4 regions of the Bacillus mesophilum genome follow, and region 4 is predicted to be linked to each of the others. Evidence: riboswitches for the same ligand, from Rfam matches in the RefSeq annotation. Region 4 holds a riboswitch; each other region holds the start of a gene.
What was found. A riboswitch is a leader RNA that binds a small molecule or an ion and turns the genes downstream of it on or off. The one in region 4 is predicted to bind S-adenosylmethionine.
Positions count from the first base shown of each region.

Region 1 (3,134 bases), on a different contig from region 4:
GGAAGATCTAAGTCTGTACGGCCAAAGTGTCCGTATGCAGCAGTCTGCTTGTAGATTGGACGGCGCAGATCAAGCATATTAATAATGCCTGCTGGGCGCAAGTCAAAGTTGTTTCGTACAACATCAACAAGAACATCCTCAGATACCTTGCCAGTTCCAAAGGTGTCTACAGAAATGGATACAGGCTGTGCTACACCAATTGCGTATGCAAGCTGAACTTCAACTTTATCAGCTAATCCAGCTGCTACAAGGTTCTTAGCAACATAACGAGCAGCATAAGCGGCAGAACGGTCCACTTTAGTTGGATCCTTGCCAGAGAATGCGCCGCCGCCATGGCGTGCATAGCCGCCGTACGTATCAACAATAATCTTACGTCCGGTTAAGCCAGCGTCCCCTTGAGGTCCGCCGATTACGAAACGGCCAGTAGGATTAATGAAATATTTAGTGTTTTCGTCAATTAACTCACTTGGTACAACAGGGTTAATGACATATTCTTTTAAATTACGCTGAATTTGCTCTAATGTCACTTCAGGGTGGTGCTGAGTAGAAATAACAATTGTATCAATGCGAACTGGTTTGTTATTTTCGTCATACTCAACTGTTACCTGTGTTTTACCATCAGGGCGCAAGTAAGGAAGGATTTCCTCTTTGCGAACTTCTGTTAAGCGGCGTGATAATTTATGAGCCAATGAAATCGGAAGCGGCATAAGCTCCTTTGTTTCATTACAAGCAAATCCGAACATTAAACCTTGGTCTCCTGCTCCAATTGCTTCAATTTCTTCATCGCTCATCTGGCCTTCACGGGCTTCAAGAGCCTGATCAACACCCATAGCAATATCTGCTGACTGCTCATCAATTGATGTTAAAACAGAACATGTTTCAGCATCAAATCCATATTTCGCACGTGTATAGCCAATTTCTTTAACTGTTTCACGAACAATCTTTGGAATATCTACATATGTAGAAGTTGTAATTTCTCCAGCAACTAATACAAGCCCTGTTGTTACAGACGTTTCTGCAGCAACACGTGCATTTGCATCCTTTGAAAGAATAGCATCTAAAATAGCATCAGAAATCTGGTCACAAATTTTATCCGGATGACCTTCAGTTACTGATTCAGAAGTAAACAAACGGCGTTTTGTTGACATCTGGGTTCCTCCCTAACTTCAAATTGGCAAGATTATTGTATGACAATGAATCTTAAATTGATACGGAACTCATTCCCTTAGTAGTATGAAATAAACATGGCGATTTTATTATAATTGGTCGAAAATCAGCGGGTACAGAAAGTTAAATCCGCTTGATTCTGCCGCCATAAAAAAGCGTCTGACTGCAAAATAAAAAACCTTCCCACAAGTGAAAAGGTTGAAAGCAAATCAATTCGCGCCTTTCACTCTTATCGTTCAAGGACTAGATCCTTGCTTCAGGTTAGCACCTTTGCCTTATTTAAAAAATAAGCAGGTTGCTGGGTTTCATAGGGCCTGTCCCTCCACCAGCTCGGGATAAGAGAGTATCCGTTCAACTGTAAATATTAGCGCACAAGTCTAAAGGATGTCAATTTATTTTTCTAAACTAATTCTAATTCCTTATTAAACCAATCGGATTTATTACAAAGCACAGCTTCCATCATCACATTTTCGTCTGAAGAATTTATGTCTATTTTTAGCAACCATCATATAAATGGGCTTCCCAATAAGGGGCATGAGCGGGAGGTACATCAATAGACCGGGCACAAAAGCAGGCGGGCATTGTAGCATAATCAATCTTACGGCATAGAACCCCTTTAAAACTTTTCCACTGCCTGTAATCAGATGGATTTCTTTGCGCAATTCTTTTTGATTGAACCCTGTTTCCCCATTTGTTTTTTCATATTCCTGCAGAGAAACCCATTTTATTTTATCCAGCCAATCGAGCTTTTCGAAAAGACGTCTCGACTCCTTGCATAATGAACAAGTTCCATCATATAAAACGGTCATTTTCATTTTGATCAGCTCATTTCTCTGTTTTCTCTATTTTAACATTACCATTATAAGTATGTAAAAAAACATTCAGGGAGGGTTGCACATTTATTTAATTCTTTTTTCATAACACACACAAATAGTATAGACTATTCATATAAATGTGTTATACTATTTGAGAGATGTAATCACTTTCATACTTTGTACTACTAATTCTAAAAAAAGGAAGGTATTCATCAGATGAACTCTGTTAGCCTGTCGAACGGATTATCACAACTATTAAATTCCGAGCATACTCAAACTCAGCTTTCTGTCCCGCAGCTTGTTGAAAAAGTATTAAAAAGGGGCGAAGGTGTGTTAACCTCTACCGGCGCAGTTCGTGCCACTACTGGAACATATACAGGACGTTCCCCTAAAGATAAGTATATTGTTGAAGAAGCTTCAACGATTGATAAAATTGATTGGGGCCCTGTAAACCAGCCGATTTCTGAAGAAGCATTTTCCCGTTTATATGACAAAGTCCTGACTTATTTAAAAAATCAAGATGAAGTTTTTGCCTTTAAAGGATATGCAGGTGCAGATGCAAAACATCGCCTTCCCATTCAAGTAATCAATGAATACGCATGGCATAATTTGTTTGCACATCAGCTCTTTATCCGACCAGCCGCTGATGAGCTGCCGGGTCATAAGTCTGAATTTACTGTTATTTCAGCTCCAAACTTTAAAGCAGATCCTAAAATTGACGGCACAGGATCCGAAACTTTTATTATTATTTCATTTGAACGGCGCACGGTGCTGATTGGCGGAACAGAATATGCTGGAGAAATGAAAAAATCAATTTTTTCGGTTATGAATTATATACTTCCTGAAAACGGAATCCTCCCGATGCATTGCTCAGCCAATGTCGGAAGAGAAGGCGATGTTGCCTTATTTTTTGGATTATCCGGAACTGGGAAAACAACCTTATCAGCTGATAATAACCGCCGTTTAATTGGAGATGATGAGCACGGCTGGTCACCGAATGGCGTGTTTAATATTGAAGGCGGCTGCTATGCAAAATGCATTAATCTTGCAGCTGAAAAAGAGCCGCAGATTTTCAATGCCATCCGTTTTGGAGCAGTTCTTGAAAATGTTGCTCTGGACCATGAAACCAGAATAGCTGATTATGATGATAAC
Region 1 is NZ_WBOT01000013.1:3,059-6,192, reverse strand. It holds gene metK (methionine adenosyltransferase) at 1-1,148, opposite strand, end outside; SAM riboswitch class I at 1,394-1,509, opposite strand; gene F7732_RS21420 (thiol-disulfide oxidoreductase DCC family protein) at 1,608-1,982, opposite strand; gene pckA (phosphoenolpyruvate carboxykinase (ATP)) at 2,199-3,134, shown strand, end outside.
Region 1: it holds a riboswitch for S-adenosylmethionine, as region 4 does, so the genes downstream of both, metK (methionine adenosyltransferase) here and F7732_RS20330 (methionine ABC transporter ATP-binding protein) in region 4, are expected to answer to the same signal.

Region 2 (3,134 bases), on a different contig from region 4:
CATTCCTGACATTGCCTATACAATAGCTTTTGATTGGACCATGCCTTTCATTCTCCTCAATTCCAGAAAACACATAAAAATATCTTTGTAACCAGTCAAGATTTCAATTCTTGAAAACTAGTAAAAAAATAAAATAAAAATGCCTTCCTGTTATGAGCAGAAAGGCATTAAAAATAAGTCCTTTCTCTCATCTATCAAAGCCATAAGCTTTGAGTGAATTGGCACCATTTCATTTTCATGACGGTTGCCGGGCTTCATAGGGCACTTCCCTCCACCTCTCTTGATAAGAGCTAAACATCTATATTCAATTCACTTACATTCATTTATAAATTACGAATGCTATCGTATCACGGTCATGATAAGGGTGTCAACTAAAAAAGTGAATCCCAAGATATTTTATACTTCCTCTGGTAACACTTTGTTTAAGCTTTAGCGGCAAGTGCTGTGATTCCTGTTGCGGTCTCAATTGCCTGTTCTAAATCCTCAATTAAATCTTCTGCATTTTCAATTCCGACAGATATTCGGATTAAATCTTCAGGAACTCCCGCAATTTTTAAAGCCTCATCATCCAGCTGCTGATGAGTTGTGCTTGCAGGATGGATAATTAAGCTTTTTGCATCCCCTACATTGGCAACATGTGCCCAAAGATTAAGATTATTGATTAAAGCAGCACCAGCTTCTCTTCCTCCTTTAATGCCAAAAACAACAACGGCCCCTGCACCTTTTGGAAGATATTTATCTGCTAAAGCCTTGTCAGCATGATCTTCATCTCCAGGGTATAAGAGCCAATTAATAGCAGGATGGCTCTTGAGATAGCTGATAATTTTCTTTGTATTTGCCACATGCTCCTTCATGCGCACATGTAAAGTTTCAATTCCTAAAGCGAATTGGAATGCATTTTGCGGACTTAAAGCAGGACCAAGATCACGCAGCAGCTGAACACGTGCTTTTGTAATATACGCAGCCTCACCAAGCGCCTCACTGTAAACTAAGTTATGATAGCTTGGATCCGGTTCAGTAAAGCCTGGGAATTTCGGTGAATTCCAGTCAAACTTGCCGCCATCTACAATAATGCCTCCCATTGTTGTTCCGTTGCCAAGAAGCCATTTGGTGGCAGAGTGGATCACGATATCGGCCCCAAATTCAATTGGCCTGCACAGATAAGGAGTAGGAAATGTATTATCAATAATTAGCGGTATGCCATTTTCATGAGCAATAGCAGCTACTGCTTCAATATCCAGCACTTTTAAGCTGGGGTTACCAATTGTTTCTGCAAATATCGCTTTTGTTTTATTCGTAATTGCCTCTCTGAAAGCTTCTGGATCTTGCGGATCAACAAACTTTACATTTATCCCATATTTAGGCAAGGTTACTGCGAACAAATTATAGGTGCCTCCATATAAGTTAGATGCGGCGACAATTTCGTCTCCGGCACCAGCAATATTTAGTATGGATAAAGTAATCGCAGCCTGACCACTTGAAACAGCCAGTGCGCCAATGCCACCTTCAAGCAGTGCTACTCTTTCCTCGAACACACTTACAGTCGGATTATGTATCCGTGTATAAATATAACCTGGTTCCTTTAGTCCAAAAAGGTTTGCAGCATGGTCAGTACTTTTGAATTGATAAGCATTATTTTGATAAATTGGAACTGCCCGAGCACCGGTTACTGGATCTGGCGCTAATCCTCCATGAATACCCAATGTTTCAAAACGATAATTTTTTTTCCTTTCAGTCATGTCGATCTCTCCTTTTAATTGGTTTTCGCTTGAGTATCATCATGCTGCATTCGCTCCATACGATTATCGTAACAGCGAAAGACCCTCTTCAAGAAGAAGAGGGTCTGGAATTCACAACTCTTCTTATCTTTCAGAGCATCTGCTCTGCTGGAATTAGCACCGTGTAATTAACCGGTTGCCGGGTTTCGTAGGGCCAGTCCCTCCACCTCTCTTGATAAGAATATTCAATTTTCATATTTGTTTGAAATTTTAACATATAGGAAAAAACCAGTCAACAAAAAAACCATTAATTTTTTCCAAGATATAAAATTGTTTCTAATAAAAGAATACTGCGAAAAGGGCCTTTTATTTGGATTGGCTGCTCTTTCATCAGTTGGCGCAGCTTTATTTTTTTCTGAAAAAGATGAGTCAAAGTTGTTTTAGGGCCATAAATCTCCATCTCACATTCTATAGGAGAAATAACGTCAGCCCTCCCGTCTTCAATCCGTAAATATAGGTGTTCAGCCTCGCTATGAAAATGCACCGTCAGCCTGCGATTCTGCAATACTTGAAAGACATGCTGTTTTTGCTCTAATTCTTGTATAAAGGATTTAGCCAGCTGTTCCATTAGAGTACACCTCAAAATTCTATAGTCTATATAAGCTTTATTCCGTGGAACTGATTCTTTATCCTGCATATTTTTTTCAACAAATTAACCAAAAAAAAGACAACGACCGCTTCTATTACGGTATTGTCTAGGATTATTTCCTGAGAAATATGTCAGTTGAAAGCAGGCTATGCTGTCATTTGTGCGATTTTTTTAGGATTATAGCGTTTAAAGACAATGAGGAAATAAAGTGAACCTATTAAATATAAGATAGCCGTAATCGTGAAAACTGCAGCGTACCCCCAATAAGAACCATACATCATCACAATACCCGTTGATACAGGTCCCATTACTGCCCATCCTAAATTAAAGACCATCTGGTTCACAGAGCTGGCAAATCCTTTCATTGAATCGTCAACTTTTGACATCATCAGTGACATTTGTATAGGATTTCCCGCATTCATTAATGCCTGCCGGAAAAGAAACCCAATCGCTGCAAGCCAAAGCTGTTCTGTATAAGCGGTTAAAAGCAGAAATGGCAGTGACGATAGCTGCAAAATAACGACCGCTTTCACTTCACCAAATTTCTGAACTACTTTAGGTCCGATAATCATGGCTACTGCAGTCATTGCCTGCCCAAGTGAGATGATCATCCCGACTGCTGAGTTTGAAGCGGCAAAACGATCAGAAAAATATAGATTTAAATAAGGTATAACTAATCCTGCGCCGACACCAATAATTAATTGCGCTACTGCAAACAGAACGACAATCTTCAAACTGTCTTTTCTTGCCAACAAGGCAGCCTTTGC
Region 2 is NZ_WBOT01000003.1:571,122-574,255, reverse strand. It holds SAM riboswitch class I at 185-290, opposite strand; gene F7732_RS12400 (O-acetylhomoserine aminocarboxypropyltransferase/cysteine synthase family protein) at 423-1,739, opposite strand; SAM riboswitch class I at 1,860-1,960, opposite strand; gene F7732_RS12395 (SCP2 sterol-binding domain-containing protein) at 2,026-2,346, opposite strand; gene F7732_RS12390 (MFS transporter) at 2,514-3,134, opposite strand, start outside.
Region 2: it holds a riboswitch for S-adenosylmethionine, as region 4 does, so the genes downstream of both, F7732_RS12400 (O-acetylhomoserine aminocarboxypropyltransferase/cysteine synthase family protein) here and F7732_RS20330 (methionine ABC transporter ATP-binding protein) in region 4, are expected to answer to the same signal.

Region 3 (3,134 bases), on a different contig from region 4:
TGCTGTATGTACAGTGTTTAAAACACGAAAAAACACCTACAAATTATGTAGATGCTGTTTTTTCGCAGCATTATAATACCGCCTAACCTCTATACTTAATCGCTAGCCCTTTCAAAAAGTTCCTCGCGAAATGGTCCATACAAACTTTATAGTTTTTATGACCTTCTTTTCTTAAAAATGCACCAAGTTCACCTTTTGATACGTTTAAGCCGGCATATTTGAATATTTCAATCATGTCTTCTGTTGTGAGAGACAAGGCGATTTTAACCTTCTTTAAAAGGATGTTATTCACGCTTGAGTTATTTTTGATGGGTGGTTCGGGAGTAGTTTCTTGGCCTGGTTTTGGCTCTTGCTTCCCTCTTTTATAAATAATGAAGCCATTTAAGAATGAATTCAGCATGCTGTTTGTTAGCTTAATTCTGTCTGTCTCTTCTTCTTCGTCTTCTTTCTTGAGAATCCTCACTACCTCTGGAACGGTAACCTCGTGGCCACCGAGTTTAAAAATCTCTGCCATTTGGCTATTTTTGATTTCTAACGCATATCTTAAACGGATTAATAGATCATTATTATCGATCATTCTACTTCCTCCTATAACTTGTACGGTTCTGCTTAAAAAAACTTGTGGAATACCTTCTAAAAGGCATTACTCATTTTAACATAAAATCATTTGATCTTCGTTCAATTCATAAAGTTTCCGTTAAACCTCTTTCAAGGTTTGCTAATATTCTTATCATAACCAATTATCTCTCCAAAAATGAAAGAGCCCTCCATATGGAGAGGCTCTTTTCTTTTTTAAGGCAGCAAAGCAAAAGAACGAACTGGAAAACCTGTAGCCTTTTCGGGCTTTGCACAAATATTGAAGATAACAGCACCTTTGGCCGGCAATTTATTGAGATTGGTTAATAATTCAACCTGATAGGTATCCTGTTCCAGTACATAGTATTCTCCAATTAGAGATCCATTTTTACGAACATCGATCGCTGCATCCGTATCAAATGTTTCATGTCCAACAGCCTTTATATTTCTTTCTTCAAATAAGAATTTTAAAGCCTCGATCCCCCAGCCTGGAGTGTGGCTATTTCCCTCTGTATCCTTATTCTCAAAAGCAGTCTTGTTCGGCCAGCGAAGACTCCAATCCGTACGCAATGCGACAAAGGAGCCTGCTTCGATGGTTCCATGCTCCTCTTCAAATTTTAGAATATCTTCAACACCTAGAATAAAATCATTATTTTCTTCCGCTTCCTTTGATTGATCAATGACAACCAAAGGCAGAACCAATTCCTTTAGGCCGAGTTCCTCTAAGTAACGCTTATTGCGAACAAAATGAATAGGAGCATCAATATGGGTACCATACTGTCCAGGAAAATTAAAACGCTGTGCAAAAAAGCCATCATCATGTGTAAAAAGTGTTTGAATTTCTGCATCTTCAAATGCAGCGAAATGAGGAGAATCTGGTCCAAATGTATGTGTGAGATCGACCCATTCCTTCCCTTTCAGTACCTCAATAGCCTGCAATAAATCATTCGCATTTTTTACAGTTGACATTACCAGCACCTCACCAATCTTTATAAAATAAAAAACCCTCTTCACAAATAAGAAGAGGGATAAATAAACATAAACTGCTGCCGCTCTTCTTATCTTCTAGCACACGCTACTGGAATTGGCACAAACTTAAAAGTTCGCTGCCGAGGCTTTACAGGGCCAGTCCCTCCACCTCTCTGGATAAGAAAAATTTTCTAAATATTAAGTTATTGTATTTACCATATAGTTAATATACTCACCTGTCAATACAAAAGTATTTATCTTTCATTTGACAAGTGAAGCGGCAGAAACTCAGCCAGCTGCTGTTCATGCTTATCAAGCATGATCTGTTCAGCCTTAATGCCTTGCTCCAGAAGCACTTTGATATTCTGCACAAGGAATTCGTCACTGCCGACAACATAGTAGAGACCATCTTTGTCTGCAGCCAGATTTTTCACTTCTTCGTAGTATTCTTCACGGTTATCAACGAACTGTGATGTAACCTTTTTATCTGGTGCAGATGCAAAAACATCTGTGAACAAGAACTGCTTTGATGAATCGATGTTTAAGGAATGAATTTGATTAACATTGTCAGCTCTGTTTAAGAAATCAAGTAAGAGCGGTCTAAAGGTTGCCAGGCCGACACCTGATGACAGCAGATAAATATTTTTCCCTTCTCTTTTCAGCGGAACATTTGAGTGGGTCTTAAAGATGGCAACTTCATCGCCAACTGTAAGGTTTTTTAGTATCGTTTTGAATTCAGAGCATTGCTCTCTAATGCGTGTTGTGATTCCAATCGCATTTTCATGAGGTAAAGTGGAGATGGACATATGGCGAATCAAACTGCGGTTGGGTTTATCTCCTGCATTAAAACCTTCTAATGCGAAGTGGGTGTGAGAACCTTCTTCCCATGTAAAATCTTGCGGACAGGCAAGCAGGTACGTTCTCACCTCAGGTGTTTCTTCAATAATCTTGTTAATTTTCACCCAATATATTTGCATGGTGATCCTCCTCATTGTGTGTTCCATTTTCATCTAATAATTTAATAATCTAATAAACAGCTATCGGCCCATAAGGACCTTCAATAATTTCAATTTTCGTTTCAAAAATATCTGTTAAAAGTTTTGGATCCATAACCTCTTCTACAGTGCCAAAAGCCGCAATTTGTCCTTCTTTCATTGCACAAATCCGATCAGAATATTTAGCAGCGAAATTGATATCATGCATAACAGTCAAAATGGTTCTGCCAAATTCATTCGCAACATGCCGCAAATATTCCATCATTTGAACAGATCGGGCAACATCAAGATTGTTTAAAGGCTCATCCAGAAGCACATATTCAGTTTCCTGGCAAAGCACCATTGCGACATATGCTCTTTGTCTTTGGCCGCCTGAAAGCTCATCTAAATATCTGTCTTCCAGATCCGTTAAGTCTAAGAAATCGATATACTTAGAGATAATCTCTTCATCTTCTCTCGTTAATCTTCCCTTTGAATAAGGAAAGCGTCCAAACCCGGCCAGCTGTCTAACCGTTAGCCTCGTCACAAAATGATTTTCCTGCCGCAAAATGGTAACAATTTTCGCTAAGTCATTTGATTTCGAAGAAGTAACAT
Region 3 is NZ_WBOT01000004.1:59,567-62,700, reverse strand. It holds gene F7732_RS13490 (YehS family protein) at 83-574, opposite strand; gene F7732_RS13485 (cyclase family protein) at 793-1,545, opposite strand; SAM riboswitch class I at 1,632-1,729, opposite strand; gene F7732_RS13480 (dihydropteridine reductase) at 1,800-2,522, opposite strand; gene F7732_RS13475 (iron ABC transporter ATP-binding protein) at 2,572-3,134, opposite strand, start outside.
Region 3: it holds a riboswitch for S-adenosylmethionine, as region 4 does, so the genes downstream of both, F7732_RS13485 (cyclase family protein) here and F7732_RS20330 (methionine ABC transporter ATP-binding protein) in region 4, are expected to answer to the same signal.

Region 4 (3,134 bases):
CATTTAAAATATTAAAGACAGGCAAGTTTTGAAGCAGATGACCTTTTCTCGTGACAACCAGCAAGATTCCAAGCGGCAGTCCAAGCAGGGTCGAAAACAAAAGAGAAAAAGTGACCATTTGAATCGTTTCAATCAGAGCTTCGATAATTTGATCTGTATTAGCTAGCATGTTCATTCACCTCCTTAATGCTGATATCCTTTTCTTGGATATAAGTTAAGGTGCGGGCAATTTCTTTTTCGTCACCTTGGAACTCTACAATTAAGTTGCCAAACGGAGTTCCCTGCAATTCTGTAATATTGCCAAAAAGGACATTAATATGAATATCAAACTTCTTGGAAATTTCCGATAATAGCGGCTGTCCAGCTTTGTTTCCGACAAAGTTAATGCGGAAGATTTTTTGCATGCCGGCGTGCTGCTGAATCAGTTCCTTGATCGATTCAGGAAGCTGGTCATTCATGACCGTGCTGACGAAATTTCTTGCTGTTGATGTTGTTGGAGAAGAGAAGACGTCAAAAACAGTTCCTTCCTCAATAATTTTTCCGGCTTCAATGACGGCAACCCGATCACATATTTCTCTAATAACAGACATTTCATGGGTAATGATTAAAATAGTAATGTTGTATTCTTTATTTATTTTTTTCAAAAGCTGCAAAATAGAGCTTGTTGTCTGCGGGTCCAATGCAGATGTTGCTTCGTCACAAAGCAATATGGAAGGCTGGGTTGCTAAGGCTCTCGCAATACCAATTCGCTGTTTCTGTCCTCCAGAGAGCTGGTCAGGGTAATTATCTGCTTTGTCAGCTAGACCCACAAACTCTAGCAGCTCTTCAACACGTTTCTTGATCTGTTCCTTAGGTGTATTCACTAATGTAAGCGGCATTGCGACATTGGCAAAAACAGTTTTAGAGTTTAATAGATTAAAATGCTGAAAAATCATCCCGATATTCTTTTTAACTTTTCTGACCTCTTTGACAGATAGGGAAGTAAGGTCGTGTCCATCTACAATGACATGACCAGATGTCGGACGTTCAAGCAGGTTCACACAGCGAATGAGCGAGCTTTTACCTGCACCGCTAAAACCGATCACCCCAAATATTTCTCCTTTATTGATTTTTAGGTCGATACCGTTAAGCGCAGCAACCTGCTGTCCGCCACTTTCGTATACCTTTCTGAGCTGCTGAAATTCAATCAAACTTTTCATCTCCATTTCCAGTTGTGTTTCTTAAGAGAAGCGCAAGCGCCTTAACTCCTTTACAATAAAAAAGTCTCCTTCTTGAAAGAAAGAAGGAGACCTGCAAAAAAATACTGCAATTCGTTCTCCTTATCTTTCAAGCTCTTCAGCTTGCTGGATTTGGCACAAACTTCATATGGAAGCCGCTGCCGAGGTGTCATAGGGCCAGTCCCTCCGCCTCTCTAGATAAGAATGTTATTTAGTTAAAATAAAAACCCTCTTCTAAAATAAGAAGAGGGCAATAAATAATAAACGTCATGACCTCTTCTTATCTTTCAAGCCGTGCTTGCTGGAGTTGGCACAGAATTAGATTCCGCTGCCGAGGTGTCATAGGGCCAGTCCCTCAACCTCTCTTGATAAGAAGTGTGTTCGTATTTTGTTTTGTTAAAACTTGATTATTAATTTAACGCATTAAATCATAGATGTCAAACGTTTTTTGAAATAATATAATTTTTATTATGAAATAGCAAGTGATAAACTTTCCGGATATCACAATACGATCCCTTTTATTCTATTTCTTATTCCTCGAAATATTCTTTAATTTCCTTTTCATTTGAACCATTAAAATAAGGATTTTTTTCTGTGGAGTTTTCTTCGTCTAGATTCATGCGAATGACTAGAGATGGACTTGAAGAATGCTTAGCAATTATCCGATCATCCAGCTTCGTGAACGACGGCAGCTTATTATTCCCGAAGTTTTTGTTATCCATTGTAACACCTCCCAGTGTTAGCTTTTCTAACAAATGCGTAAAATATCCATAAGAGGTTTTGGTTTTATCATAAGAAAAAAAAGGTAAGATAGTATTAAGTTATTTACCAAGGAGTGCTTTGGGGGGAGAGTTTTGAGTATGTTCGATACAATATTAGATATCATAGACAATAAAGGTCCCATAACAATGCCTGCATTATGTGATGAGATAAATGAAAAGAATGAAAAAGGTGATGGAGGAGAAACCGTACAAATAGCTGACGTTGAAGCAATAATTACTCGTAAGAAAGATTTGTTCAAAGTCCAAGACGGTTCTATTATGATTGATCCTAATAAAGACCCCATTCGATTGCGCGTTTCTTTAGGCGGCCATCCGGGTCCTTGGTATAAAATAAATATAGATTTTGTCCAACATCATTTTCATTATTTTGAGTGGCATTTAAGCAGACATTCTAATACCAAAAGGCTTCCTAAAAGAGCAGGTAATCTTGCTTCGTTCAAAAGGCAAATGTATCGTTATCGGATATGGAACTGGTTAGAATTTTATGAAGACGATGGTTTGAGGCTGGAAGATACTTATTGGGATGTAAAGCTTATAACGAAAGGGAAGATATACAAAATGAAAGGTAACGATTCTTATCCTAAGGAATGGACAAACTTTTGTATATCATTGTCAAAATTGATCGGAAAGAGAATTTGTTAAGCCCCTTTTTTTATCCTCAATAAAAATTGGGTGAAAGACAGCAGTAATTGCAGCGAAAATCAGCTTACATATTAAGTTCAGCACTATTCAATCTCGTAATGGAGATATTGAATGAGTGCGTTTTTTTTGATAAAGAACCGTTTTGCTTTTTTATTATTAAAGCTGCTGGAGCTTAGCCGAATTAGTCAGCATCAAGAACTCGCAATATAAATGTTTCATTTATTGCATCAATGAATAGACAATATTCATGCTCACAATCAACATTGAGCAGCAGCTGCAGTTCTTTTGGAATATATATTGCCCCGCCTTCGGTAATAATTCTTTTATTATTTGTTGTACCTGACCGTGCTTTTTGAATAACCACCTGTTTCTTTGCATACGTAAGTTCAGCAAGCTTGCCGGGCAGCAGGCCAAACTCTTTCCGCCATTTACTGGGAAGCTGAATTTTTCCTGTCTTGCTAAAGTTTTTGCATTTATAAATATCAGGCATAAA
Region 4 is NZ_WBOT01000010.1:33,423-36,556, reverse strand. It holds gene F7732_RS20335 (methionine ABC transporter permease) at 1-169, opposite strand, end outside; gene F7732_RS20330 (methionine ABC transporter ATP-binding protein) at 159-1,190, opposite strand; SAM riboswitch class I at 1,317-1,422, opposite strand; SAM riboswitch class I at 1,495-1,592, opposite strand; gene F7732_RS20325 (hypothetical protein) at 1,748-1,939, opposite strand; gene F7732_RS20320 (hypothetical protein) at 2,072-2,641, shown strand; gene F7732_RS20315 (hypothetical protein) at 2,823-3,131, opposite strand.